Regions from separate parts of the Nonomuraea sp. NPDC049646 genome, predicted to be linked through region 1. Evidence: riboswitches for the same ligand, from Rfam matches in the RefSeq annotation. Region 1 holds a riboswitch; each other region holds the start of a gene.
What was found. Region 1 has a riboswitch for cyclic di-AMP ahead of ACIBQ8_RS32125 (coiled-coil domain-containing protein). Riboswitches for the same ligand answer to the same signal wherever they lie in the genome.

Region 1 (3,216 bases):
GGACACGCTCTTCCTCGGGGTGCACGGCATGAGCCTGCGCGCCGGGTTCACCACGCCCAACCTGCTGGAGTCGGAGACCGACAGGGAGCTGGTGGCCGCGGCGCACCGGCTGGTGGTCCCCGCCGACCACACCAAATGGAACACGGTCGGCATCAGCACGATCGCCGAGCTGACCGAGGCCGACGTGGTCATCAGCGACGCGGGGCTGCCCGAGGAAGCACGCACCGAGCTGGCCGAACGGGCCGGAGAACTGATCATCGCGGAGGGCACGCCTTGAAGCGCACCATCACCCACCTGGCAGACGGCCGAGAGCTGATCTACTTCGACCGGCGCGACGACGCCGACCGGAGCGCGATCGACCGGCGGCCGCTCGATCCGCGGCCGGTGGCCTCCGAGCTGCGCTACGACCCGCTGACCGAGGAGTGGATCGCGATCGCCGGCCACCGGCAGACGCGGACGTTCCTGCCGCCGGCCGACGAGTGCCCGTTGTGCCCGTCGTCCGCCACGCGGGCGTCGGAGATCCCGGCCCACGACTACGACGTGGTGGTGTTCGAGAACCGCTTCCCCTCTTTCTCCGGAAATTTTGGGACGTACGGGGATGTCGGCGGCCTGAGTGAGGTGCGGCCGGGTGTCGGGCGGTGTGAGGTGGTGTGCTTCACCTCCGACCATTCCTCCTCCTTCTCCAGGCTCTCCAACGCCCAGGTCAGGCTGGTCATGGAGGCGTGGGCCGACCGCACGGCCGAGCTGTCCGGCATCGAGGGCGTCGAGCAGGTGTTCTGCTTCGAGAACCGGGGCGAGGAGATCGGCATCACGCTCCCCCACCCGCACGGCCAGATCTACGCCTACCCCTACGTGACCCCGCGCACCAAGCTCCAGCTCGGGGCCGCCTCGCGGCACACCGGCGGCAACCTGTTCGCCGACGTGCTGGCCGCCGAGCAGGCCGCCGGGACGCGGGTGGTGGCCGCCAACGAGCTCTGGACGGCCTTCGTGCCGGCCGCCGCGCGCTGGCCGTTCGAGGTGCACGTGTATCCGCACCGGCAGGTGCCCGACCTGGCGGCGCTGTCGGAGGAGGAGCGGGCCGCGTTCGCGCCGCTGTACACCTCGGTGCTGCGGGCGCTCGACGCGCTGTTCGGGGTGGCGATGCCGTACATCTCGGCCTGGCACCAGGCGCCGGTGCGGTACGGCCGGGAGCTGGCCTACCTGCACCTTGAGCTGTTCAGCATCAGGCGGGCGCCCGGGAAGCTGAAGTACCTGGCGGGTTCGGAGTCGGCCATGGGGGCCTTCGTCAACGACGTGCTGCCGGAGGAGGCGGCACGCATGTTGCGATCACGAATTGATCACTAATTGGTTTCTCATTAAAGTCGCATGACTCGTGATCTACCACTAATATCCCGTTAGACATCGGCCATAACGGTCGTTGTACGCCTAATCCCGGGCGTGTTGCCCGGGAGCCGGGGACCCATCGCATCCGGGGTGAATCCGCGCAAGTGGTAGGGACTACTCCCGTGCCCGAACCCGTCAGCTAACCCGGCCGGCAGAGGGAGAGGAACTACCACGTGGCGGCTTCGTCCCCCGCGAGTCTCGCCGTCGGTCTCATCACCGCCACCGCCCTGCTCGTCCATCCGGCCGCCGCCTCAGCCTTCGTGCCAAGAACCGCGGCGGCCGCGCCCAAGCCGTCGGAGGCGGAGCTGCGGGCCCAGCTCAAGCAGCTCAACCGCAAGGTCGACAAGCTGATCGAGACGTACAACCTCAAGCGGGTCGAGCTGGCCAAGGCCCAGGAGGCCGCCACCGCGGCCCAGCAGCGGCTCGCCGCCGCCGAGCAGGCGGTGGCCACGGCCGAGCAGCGGGTCGCCGAGATCGCCCGGATGCGCTACCAGAGCCGCGACGCCTCCCTGCCGGGCTTCATGCTGACCCCGGACGGCAACGGCGCGGCCGTGCTCGAACAGCTCACCGCCGAGCAGCAGGCGGTCGTCGACAGCGTGGCCAAGGCCCGCGACGACCAGAAGAAGGCCGCCGCGGCCGCCGCCGCGCTCGCGACGGAGCTGAAGGCGGGCACGGCGGAGGTGGCCGAGCAGCGCGACGACGCCGAGGACGTCATCGACGACATCAAGAAGAAGCTCCAGGACCTCGTGCCGTTCGGGCCGGGCAAGAAGTCCGACGGGAGCTGGGCGCCCGAGCTGCCGTCCGGCTCGGACAACATCACGCCGCGCACCCGGCTGATGCGCGCGCAGGTGCAGAAGAACTTCTCGCTGCCGTACGACGTGGGCTGCTTCCGGTCCGGCTCCAGCGGCGAGCACCCGCTCGGCCGGGCCTGCGACTTCATGATGAGCACGGGCGGCACCATGCCGAGCGCCGACAACAACGCGCTCGGCGACCGGCTGGCCGCCTGGGCGCTGCAGAACAAGGCCAAGCTGGGCGTCAAGTACGTGATCTGGAAGCAGCGCATCAACCAGGGCTCGGGCTGGCGCGCGATGTCCGACCGCGGCAGCATCACCGAGAACCACTACGACCACGTGCACATCTCGATGAACTAGCCGCGGGCTCAGCGGACGCCGGTGAGCTTGTCGGGGTTGGTGACGGAGTAGACGGCGGCGATCCGGTCGCCCTCGGGCGTCAGATCGACGACGACCACGGCCAGCGGCCCGTCGCCGGAGAAGACGAGCGCGCACGGGTCGCCGGCCACCCGCCGGTAGCGCAGGTCCACCGCGCCCGGGGTCAGCGTCGCGGCGACGGACATGAACAGCGCGGCCACCCGGTCCCGGCCGTGGACCGGGTGCAGGCTGGTGGCCGGCCCCTTGCCGCCGCCGTCGGTCCACAGGGTCACCTCCGGCGCCAGCACCTCCAGCAGGGCCCGCAGGTCGCCGCCGAGTGCCGCCGCGGCGAACCGCTCGGTCACCTCGGCGTGGACGCCGGGCTCGGTCCGGTGACGCGGACGGCGGGCATGGACGTGGCGGCGCGCGCGGGCCGCGAGCTGCCGGACCGCCGCCGGCGAGCGCCCGAGGATGCCGGCCGTCTCCGGATGGCTGAAACCGAACACCTCGTGCAGCACGAAGACCGCTCGTTCCAGCGGTGACAGGGTCTCCAGCACGACCAGCACCGCCATCGACAGCGACTCCCCGCCCCCGGCCGCGTCCCCGGCGTTGTCGGGGGCCGTGACCAGCGGTTCCGGCAGCCAGGGGCCGACGTAGGTCTCCTGCCGGCGGCTCAGGTCCGCGC
Region 2 (3,216 bases), on a different contig from region 1:
TCGGCGATGTCGGCGGCCACGGCCTGCTCGACCTTGGCGGCCTCGGCGTGCAGGCCGAGGTGGTCGAGGAGCATGCCCACGGACAGGATGGTGGCGGTCGGGTCGGCCTTGCCCTGACCGGCGATGTCGGGCGCGCTGCCGTGCACCGGCTCGAACATGCTCGGCGAGGTGCGCTCGGGGTTGATGTTGCCGCTGGCCGCCAGGCCGATGCCGCCGGCGATCGCGGCGCCGAGGTCGGTGATGATGTCGCCGAACAGGTTGTCGGTGACGATCACGTCGAAGCGCTCGGGCTGGGTGACGAAGAACATCGAGGCCGCGTCGATGTGGCTGTAGTCGGTGGTGACGTCGGGGAACTCCGCGGCCACGCGGTTGACCGTGCGCTGCCAGAGGTCGCCGGCGAAGGTGAGCACGTTCGTCTTGTGGACGAGCGTGAGCTTCTTGCGGGGCCGCGACTGAGCCTTCTGGAAGGCGTACCGCACGACGCGCTCGACGCCGTGGGCGGTGTTCAGCGACTCCTGGGTGGCGATCTCGTGCGGCGTGCCGCGGCGCATGACGCCGCCGGTGCCCGCGTAGAGGCCCTCGGTGCCCTCGCGGACGACGACCATGTCGATGTGCTCGGCGGTGGCGCCGGCCAGCGCGGTCTCGACGCCGGGGAACAGCTTGACCGGCCGCAGGTTGACGTAGTGGTCGAACTCGAACCGGAGCCTGAGCAGCAGGTCGCGCTCCAGGATGCCGGGCGGCACGCTGGGGTCGCCCACGGCGCCGAGCAGGATCGCGTCGTAGCCGCGCAGCTCTTCGAGCACCGCGTCGGGCAGCGTCTCGCCGGTGCGGTGGTAGCGGGCTGCGCCCAGGTCGTAGTGGGTGGGCTCGATCTTCGTGCCCACGGCCTCCAGGACCTTGAGCCCTTCGGCTACGACCTCGGCGCCGATGCCATCCCCGGGGATGACGGCCAGGCGGATGTTACGCGACTCCATGGGCGGTACCTTACCGGCTCGTCTCGGCTGACGAACACATCATCTCAACAACCGGACAATCCGTTTTGGGGGGATTGCGACCTTTTGACCGTTTCGTTAGAGTCCGACGAGCCTAATCCACGCAGCCGCTGCGTGGAGCCGGGGACCCACCTTTCCCCCCGGGGCGAATCGGCCGCGCCTCCCCCCGAGGAGCACCGCCGTAGGGCTACTTCCAGGCCCGAGCCCGTCAGCTAACCCGGCCGGCCACGTGGAAGGACAGTCCCCTGTCTAGCATCGCCATCCTTGTGGCGGTGGCAGCGGGCGCCGCAGGTCTCGCGCCTGCCGCCCCCGCGGCTCCCGTCGCTCCCGCCGCCCCCGCGGCTCCCGCCGCTGCGGCCGCCCCCACCCCCTCCGTCACCCTCACCGGCCCCCAGGTGAAACAGGTCCAGCAACGGCACGTGCCGAAACCGGCCTGGAAGGTCGCCCTCGAATACGCCATGGACAAGCGCGGCACCCCGTACGTGTGGGGCGGCGCCAGCGAACGGGGCTACGACTGCTCGGGCCTCATGCTCCGGGCCTACGAGGACGCCGGCATCGAGCTCCCCAGAACCGCCGCGGAGCAGTACGGCGCCTTCTCCAGGAAGATCTCCTGGAAGGACCTCAAGCCAGGCGACCTGGTGTTCTTCAGCGGCCTCGGCCACGTCGGCATGATCTCCAAGCCCGGCTACATGGTCCACTCCCCCCACACCGGCGACGTGGTGAAGGAGGAACGCCTGTCGCAATGGCGCAGGCAGGCCTTCGTCGGCGCGGTACGCCCCGACCCCAAGGGCGTCAAGCGCTGGGCCGCCTACAAGCAGCTCCAGAAGGCCCCCGCCCCCGCCATGCTCACCGCGACCCTGTGACGACGACCTTCCCCGGGGCGTGCCCCTCCTCCTGGTAGCGGACGGCCGCCGGGAGCTCGCCGAAGGGGAAGGTCCTGTCGATGACCGGGGTGACCGCGCCCCGCTCGATCAGCCCGGTCAGCGTCAGCAGGTTCGCCCTGTTGCTCCCGCAGCGGACGACGTCCGCCCTGACGATCCGCTGCGGGACGAAGGGCCCCGACGCGAGCGCGGCGAACATGTGGCCGGCCGGCTGCACCCAGCGGCCGGCCGGCCCGCCGACCAGCACGTACGTGCCCTTCCTGGTCAGCACGCGGCGGCAGTCGGCCGGCCGGCGTCCGCCCGCCACGTCGAGCAGCAGGTCGAAGCGCCGCCCCGACGCCGCGAAGTCCTCCTTGGTGTGGTCGATGACGTCGTCCGCGCCGAGCGAGCGCACCAGGTCCGCGTTCCGCCCGCTGCACACCCCCGTGACGTGCGCCCCCAGCGCCTTGGCGAGCTGCACGGCGAACGTGCCCACGCCGCCGGACGCGCCGTTGACCAGCACTTTCTGGCCCGGCTGGAGGCGTCCCTCGTCGCGCAGCGCGATCAGCGCGGTGTTGGCCGCCATCGGCACCGCCGCCGCCTGCTCGAACGACAGGCCCGCCGGTTTGGCCGCCACCTCGCCCTGCCGCAGGCAGACGTACTCGCCGAAACCGCCCCCGAGCGACATCGCGTACACCTCGTCGCCGGGACGGAACAGCGTGACGTCCTTCCCGGCCGCCTCCACCTCCCCCGCCACGTCGGCCCCGAGGACGGCGATGCGAGGCCGGCGCAGCCCGACCCCGCCGCCCATGACCCGGGCCAGGTACGGCTCTCCCCGCATGAAGTGCCAGTCGTAGGGCTGCACGGACGTGGCCCGCACCCGGACCAGCACCTCGTCGTCGCGCGGCACGGGCCGCTCGACGTCGGTCAGGACGAGCTGGTCGGGCGAACCGAACGAGCGCAGGACGTACGCCTTCATCGCTTTTCTCCCTTGTGCTGCCGCCGATGTGCCGCCAGTGTGGGCGCGACCTGCGCGGACGCTCAACGGTCGAAAGGCGACGGCTCGATGGCCGAAAGTACGACCGCCCTCCCGCCGATGGTGCGAATCAGGACCGGCCGTCCGCGCGATGACCGGGCGCGGGCGCGGGCGGCACGCTCTCAGGCATGAGATGGATCGCACCCGCCGGGCTGCTCGCGCTCAGCGTCGTCCCCCTGGTCGCCGGCGCGCTCCGGCTGACCGAACTGGCCGCGGGCGCCCCCGTCACGGCGGACAACGCGCGCTTCTTCGCCATGCCGGCGCCGGTGTTGCTGCACATCCCGGCGTCCCTGGTGTTCTGCGTCCTCGGCGCGTTCCAGTTCCAGGC
Region 3 (3,216 bases), on a different contig from region 1:
TGCCCGGCATGGTCGGCGTCAACGACCCCGAGAACCTGCTGGCCGGGCTGGCCATGGCCGGGCAGCTCTCGCGCGAGCGGCTGGAGAAGCTGGCCGCGTTCGACCGCGAGAACAAGGGGCTCAAGGCCGAGCGCGACAACGCCGAGACCGCGCTCGCCGACGCCGACAAGGAGCGGGACGCCGTCCAGCGGGAGCGGGCCGAGGTGCTGAAGCTGGTCGGCCAGCAGAAGAAGCTCCTGGACAAGCTGGGGGCCTACAACCCGGGCAACCCCAACAGCACCGGCATCAAGTACACCGGTCCGGCCTCGGGCAGCGCGGCCGCCGTCCTGGGCTTCGCCTTCGCCCAGGTGGGCAAGCCGTACATCTACGGAGGCACGGGCCCGCGCGGCTACGACTGCTCAGGGCTGACGCAGGCCGCCTGGCGGGCCGCCGGAGTCTCGCTGCCGCGTACGACGTGGCAGCAGTGGGCCTGGGGCGCGAGCCGCAAGGTGGACCTCAAGGACCTCCAGCCGGGGGACCTCATCTTCAGCGAGGGGCTCGGGCACGTCAGCATCTACGCGGGCGGTGGCAAGATCGTCCATGCGCCGCAGACGGGCGACGTCGTCAAGGTCGTCCGCCTCGCCGACTACGGCCGCCCCCTGGTCGGAGCGATCCGCCCCTGAATCCCCACCGGGGACTGTCCGCGACCGGAATCGCGGGCCGCTTCGGCGTGCTCGCGACCGTTGGGACGAACGGGACAAACGGGGTGAAAGGGCCCTGACAATCAGGTGTGCCGGGAAGTGTGAGAAGGGTCACAAACCGGTAACGGAACCCTCGGCTCCAACAGGGGTTTCACCCTTTACTTACACCTTTATCTGATCTTTACAGGCCGTGTCTCCCTTTGCCAAATCTTGAACCTTCGGCGTAGTTTCTGGCGTCGCGGTCAGCAAGCCATGCGCACCGCGAATCGACATCGGAACCCCGATGCGGACCAGATAAAAATCCAGCGGTCGCCGCCGATATCCCCGTTCAGGCACAACCATCGGGCGGCGACCTGCCGAGTCCGTGCAGCCAGGAGGCACGGAGCCGGGGACCCAAAGATCCCGTAATCCCCCGGGATCAGGGGTGAATCGGCGCGTTATCGCGCCGTAGGGCGACTTCCAGGCCCGAATCCGTCAGCTAACCCGGTAGGCGTTCGTGGAAGACACAAGGAGAAATCCTGTCTACCTCCCTGCATAACCCCCGTCTGTCCCGTCTTGCCCTGAGGGGCGTCGCACTCACGATGACCGTGACGGCCGGAGGTGCGGTTCTCCATGCCGTGCCGGCCGGGGCGCAGACGGTGAGCGAATCGGCCGCCAGGCTCACCGCGGTGTCCAGCACCGCCAAGGCGGCCACCGCAAGGTCGGCCAGGTCGGCGAAGACCGTCAGGTCGGCCAAGGCGGCCAGAGCCGCCCGGCAGACGTCGAAGGCCCGCAGGGCCGTCGCCGTCGCCAGGCACCAGGTCGGCGACCCGTACCGGTACGGGGCCACGGGCCCTGGTGCGTTCGACTGCTCCGGACTCGTCCAGTACGCCTGGAAGAAGGCCGGGGTGCGACTCCCTCGCGTGGCGAGCAGCCAGTTCGCCCGCATCAAGCGCAAGGTCTCCTGGCGCAATCTCAAGCCGGGCGACCTGATGTTCTTCAACGGGCTGGGCCACGTCGGCATGTACGTCGGCCACGGCAAGATGGTCCATTCGCCGCGGACCGGCGAACGGGTGCGCATCGACAAACTGGGCGGATGGCGGAAGTCGTCGTTCGTCGGCGCGGTGCGTCCCGGCGCGTGACAACGGGCCCCGCCCGGACCCTCCCCGGTCCGGGCCGGGGCCTGTCGCATGCCCGGCCCCATGAAGGGGCCGGTCTCGTGAAGGGGCCGGTCTCGTGCGGGGGCCGGTCTCTTGGAGGGGCAGGGAGGGGCGTGGGCCTACTAGCATCGGGCCGTGTCCTCGCAGGTGCGTCCGTCCCTCCGCGGTCCGCGCCGGCTCCTTTCGGTCCTGCTGCTGGCGACGGCGGTTCTCGTGGTCGCCGACGCGCCGCCCGCCGCCGTCCTGCCCGCCGGGGCGCGCGGGTTGTGGAGCGACGGCGGTCAGGTGGCCCGCGGCGCGCGGTCCGTGGTCGTGGGGCACCGCGCCGACCCCGGCCTGCTGGCCGATCTGGCCCGCCGCGCGGACCTCGCAGGACGGCGGGTGTCCGCGGTGCTCGGCCGGCCGGTACGCGCGCTGGTCGTCGTGCCCGACTCCGACGCCGAGGCGGCCCGCCTGGCGAGCACGGGCCCGCTCGACGGCCTGGCCGCGGTGGCCGACGGCGCCAGGGTGATCGTCGTGCCCGGCTCCTTCGCCCGGCTCACCCCCACGGGACGCGACGTCGTCCTCACCCATGAGCTCACCCACGTCGCCGCGGGCACCGACCGGCTGCCCGTCTGGCTGTACGAGGGGTTCGCCGACTACGTGGCCTACCGCGACGCCGGGCTCCCCGCCGGGACGGCCGCCGCCGAACTCGCCGCCGACGTACGGGCCGGGCGGCTGCCGAGCGAGTTGCCCGGACCTGCGGCTTTCGCCCCCACGGCCGCCGATCCCGGACGGCTCGCGCGGGCGTACCAGGAGGCCTGGATGGCGTGTCGCTTCCTCGCAGACCGGTTCGGTGACGGGACCCTGGTACGGCTCTACCGTGATGCCCGCGTGGCCGGCGTCGATCAGGCGCTCGCCTCCGTGGGGCTCACCGCCGAGACGCTGGCGGCACGGTGGCGCGAGTACGTACGACAGCAGCTCGCGTGAAGGGGAGGCAGATGAGCGAGCGGAACGACCCGCCCCGGGAAGGGGACGAGCCCGCCGGAGCGGTCGCCGCAGGGGCCGACGAGCCCGGCACGGCGGTCGCGGCGGCGCACGGCGGCGGTGTGGCCATCAGGGACGGCGGCGGCGGCGACCGGCCCGGCGACGGCGCGCCGCAGGAGCCGTCCGGCACCAACCAGCCCCCCGAATCCCCGGGCCACCCCGACGACCCGGACGATCCGGACGCCCGCCCCGACGCGGACGCCGACCCCGACACCGAGGACCCCCGCCACCCCCAGCCCGCAACCCCCGACGACCGCCCCCACGCCACCCGCGCCCCCCAGCCCCCCGCGGACACGGACGACCCCGGAAAAGGCAACGGCGAGGGCAAGGGCCACGGCAAGGGCCACGGCAAGGGCCACGGCAAGGGCCAC
Region 4 (3,216 bases), on a different contig from region 1:
CAGCAGCGCGAGATGCGCGCCTTCCACGAGGCCAACGGCATCCTGACCGAGGCGTGGAGCCCGCTCGGGCAGGGCAAGGGGCTGCTGGCCGACCCGGCGCTGCGCGTGCTGTCGGAGAAGTACGGCAAGACGCCCGCCCAGATCGTGCTGCGCTGGCACCTCCAGCTCGGCAACGTGGTGATCCCCAAGTCGGTCACGCCGTCGCGGATCGAGGAGAACATCGACGTGTTCGACTTCATCCTCGACACCGAGGACATGGCGGCCATCGGCGCGATGAACGCGGGGCGGCGGATCGGGCCCGACCCCGACTCGTTCAACCTGACCTGAGCGCTCTACGATCTCGGTCGTGCGAGATTTCACCTGGGGAATAGCGGCGACCGGCGGCATCGCGCGTACCGTGGGGGCGGCCATCGTGGCCGAGCCCGGCATGCGGGTGGCCGCCGTCGGCTCGCGGAGCCCGCTCAGGGCGCGGGCGCTGGCCGACGAGCTGGGCGCGGAGTCGGCCTACGGCTCCTACGAGGCCCTGTGCGCCGATCCGGCCGTCGACGCGATCTACGTCGCCACGCCGCACGCCCAGCACCTGGAGGTGGCCGAGGCGGCCATCGCGGCGGGCAAGTCCGTGCTGTGCGAGAAGCCGCTGGCGGCCGACGTGGCCGACGCCGAGCGCATGGTGGCGCTGGCCCGCGCGGCCGGGGTCTTTCTCATGGAGGCGATGTGGATGCGCTTCAACCCGCTCATCCAGCGGGTGGCGGCCGATCCGCGCTTCGGTGAGATCCGGTCGGTGCGGGCCTCGTTCGGCTTCGCGCTGCCCTACGACCCCGCCCACCGGCTGTGGGCGCCGGAGCTGGGCGGCGGAGCCCTGCTCGACCTGGGGATCTACCCGTTCGGGCTGGCGCAGCTGCTGCTCGGCATGCCCGCGGAGCTGCGGATGGCCGGCTCGCTGGCGCCCAGCGGGGTCGACGCCGAGGCCGGCGGGCTGCTGCTGTACCCGGACGGGCGGCGGGCCCTGGTGGACGTCTCGCTGCTGGCCCATCACGCCAACGACGCGAGCGTGGTGGGCACGTCGATGCGGGCCGACATCGCGGCGCCGTTCTGGGCGCCACGGCGGGTGCTGCTGTCGGGGCCGTCGATGGAGACGGAGGAGCTGGTGCTCGACCCGGCCGACAACGGGTACGCGGGCGAGCTGCGCGAGGTGCGCGCGGCCACGATCGAGGGCCGCACCGAGAGCGCGATCATGCCGCTTGACGAATCCCTTGCCATGATGGGGCTTCTGGCCGAAGCACGGGCACAACTCTCCTAGCTGGACCTTTAGGCATTTGCCACACTCTTGCCCGATGTATTACCTTGTGGGGCATCTCGCGGCAGACGTCCGGTTTGTCCGGCTTTGTCCAACCATCGCAAGACATTTCACAGGATCGTCCTGTGACCGCTGAATCCGCCTCCGGGCGGAACCGGGGACCCACGTCCTTTGGGGTGAATCGGCACTTCGGTGCCGTAGGGCAGCTTCCACGTCCGAACCCGTCAGCTAACCCGGTAAGCGGCATGGAAGCAAGGAGTAATGCCCTCGATGGCCAAGCACCGTCCCATCCGTGCCCCGAAGATCACCTACGCCCACGCCGCGCTCGGCGCGGCCATCCTCGCCTCCGCCATCGGCGCCCACGCCACCGCCGCGGCCGCCGACAGCGCGGGCCCGGCGGCGGCGACCGGCCACTCGGCCGTCGCGCCGCAGGCCGCCGCCCAGACCCGCAAGGCGGAGGAGACCCAGGTCAACGTCACCGCCCAGCAGGTCCTGGCCATGGCCAAGGCCCAGGTCGGCACCTCCGAGAACGCCTACGGCGGCGGCACCAAGTTCCAGAAGTGGTACGCCGACTCCCAGCGCGCCGCCGAGACCATCGCCCGCGACGGCGGCACCCGCGCGATGTACCTGAACGCCCCCTGGTGCTCGATCTTCGTCTCCTGGGTCGGCGAGCACACCGGCGCCCGCCCGCAGGTCGGCTGGGACGCCTGGACCGTGGCCCACGCCAAGTGGTTCGCCGCCAACGACCGCTGGGGAGCCGAGGCCAGGCCCGGAGCCGTGGTCTTCTTCTCCTGGGGCGGCAGCAAGAGCCTGGACGCCATCCAGCACGTCGGCTTCGTCGTCAAGGACAACGGCGACGGCACGATCTCCACGATCGAGGGCAACACCGGCAACGGCAAGGTCGAGGAGCGCGTCCGTCCGAAGTCGCAGGTCGTCGGCTACGGATACCCCCAGTACGCGAGCTGACCTCCCCCGCTCCGAGCGCGCGTCCCGCACGAGGACGCGCGCTCGCCGCGTCTTCAGGGCCGGACCGCCAGCAGCGAGTACAGGATCGGCAGGTGCGAGTCCCCGAACGGGAACCGGTACCGGCCGTCCGCGCCCTGGGTCAGCAGGCCGCGCGGGTCCATCTCCGTCTCGACGTGCTCGCCCAGCTCGGCCACCGTGAACCCGGCCCGCGCCGCCGCCGTGACGATCTCGCCCACCGAGTGCGGGTACTCGACCGCCTCGTGGGCCTCGGTCACCACCGCGGCGTCGGCGTACGTGCCGGTCACCGTCTCCCGGTGGGCCTTGCCGCCGCCGTAGGGCCAGTCGGCCACCAGCGGGTCGAGCGAGGACACCGTCTCGTAGGCCGGATGCAGGTCGACCAGCACCAGCCGCCCGCCGGGCCGCAGCGCCATGGCCGCGCCGCGCATCCAGGCGTCCAGGTCGCCGATCCAGCACAGCACGCCGTACGTGGCCACCGCCAGGTCGAAGCCGCCGGCCAGCGACTCCGGCAGCCGCTGCGTGTCGGCCTCCACGAACGTGGCCGCCAGCCCGGCCCTGTCCGCCAGGTCGCGGGCGCGGGCGACCGCCACCGGGGAGAAGTCGACGCCGGTCACCCGCGCTCCCAGCCGTGCCCAGCTCAGCGTGTCCAGGCCGAAGTGGCACTGGAGGTGGAGCAGGTCCAGGCCGGCGACGTCGCCGGCCAGGCGGCGTTCGAGCGCGTAGAGGGTCTGCCGGCCGGCGAGGAAGGCGTCGACGTCGTAGAACCGGTCGGCGGAGGTGGAGCCGTGGACGCGGGCGCGCTCGTCCCAGAGGGCCCGGTTGGGGACGGGGGCGTCTTGTGCGGGTTGGTGCATGGGGCGAGGATGGCACATCGGCCACCCGGCCGCACGACCGGTACGGTGCCTGGAGGCGGACGGTCCGCGCCCGCGTGTCGA

Region 2: it holds a riboswitch for cyclic di-AMP, as region 1 does, so the genes downstream of both, ACIBQ8_RS47660 (C40 family peptidase) here and ACIBQ8_RS32125 (coiled-coil domain-containing protein) in region 1, are expected to answer to the same signal.
Region 3: it holds a riboswitch for cyclic di-AMP, as region 1 does, so the genes downstream of both, ACIBQ8_RS23275 (C40 family peptidase) here and ACIBQ8_RS32125 (coiled-coil domain-containing protein) in region 1, are expected to answer to the same signal.
Region 4: it holds a riboswitch for cyclic di-AMP, as region 1 does, so the genes downstream of both, ACIBQ8_RS00865 (CHAP domain-containing protein) here and ACIBQ8_RS32125 (coiled-coil domain-containing protein) in region 1, are expected to answer to the same signal.

Annotation. Positions count from the first base shown of each region.
Region 1 covers NZ_JBITLU010000011.1:357,337-360,552, reverse strand. Annotated here, with positions in the region: gene ACIBQ8_RS32135 (DeoR/GlpR family DNA-binding transcription regulator) at 1-277, shown strand, start outside; gene galT (galactose-1-phosphate uridylyltransferase) at 274-1,344, shown strand; cyclic di-AMP (ydaO/yuaA leader) riboswitch at 1,413-1,551, shown strand; gene ACIBQ8_RS32125 (coiled-coil domain-containing protein) at 1,557-2,534, shown strand; gene sigJ (RNA polymerase sigma factor SigJ) at 2,543-3,216, opposite strand, start outside.
Region 2 covers NZ_JBITLU010000028.1:18,346-21,561, reverse strand. Annotated here, with positions in the region: gene ACIBQ8_RS47665 (3-isopropylmalate dehydrogenase) at 1-974, opposite strand, end outside; cyclic di-AMP (ydaO/yuaA leader) riboswitch at 1,074-1,234, shown strand; gene ACIBQ8_RS47660 (C40 family peptidase) at 1,265-1,855, shown strand; gene ACIBQ8_RS47655 (NAD(P)-dependent alcohol dehydrogenase) at 1,839-2,831, opposite strand; gene ACIBQ8_RS47650 (DUF2306 domain-containing protein) at 3,017-3,216, shown strand, end outside.
Region 3 covers NZ_JBITLU010000007.1:427,224-430,439, reverse strand. Annotated here, with positions in the region: gene ACIBQ8_RS23280 (NlpC/P60 family protein) at 1-662, shown strand, start outside; cyclic di-AMP (ydaO/yuaA leader) riboswitch at 1,025-1,188, shown strand; gene ACIBQ8_RS23275 (C40 family peptidase) at 1,319-1,801, shown strand; gene ACIBQ8_RS23270 (hypothetical protein) at 1,955-2,788, shown strand; gene ACIBQ8_RS23265 (M48 family metallopeptidase) at 2,800-3,216, shown strand, end outside.
Region 4 covers NZ_JBITLU010000001.1:188,121-191,336, forward strand. Annotated here, with positions in the region: gene ACIBQ8_RS00855 (aldo/keto reductase) at 1-327, shown strand, start outside; gene ACIBQ8_RS00860 (Gfo/Idh/MocA family protein) at 347-1,300, shown strand; cyclic di-AMP (ydaO/yuaA leader) riboswitch at 1,418-1,555, shown strand; gene ACIBQ8_RS00865 (CHAP domain-containing protein) at 1,568-2,263, shown strand; gene ACIBQ8_RS00870 (class I SAM-dependent methyltransferase) at 2,317-3,135, opposite strand.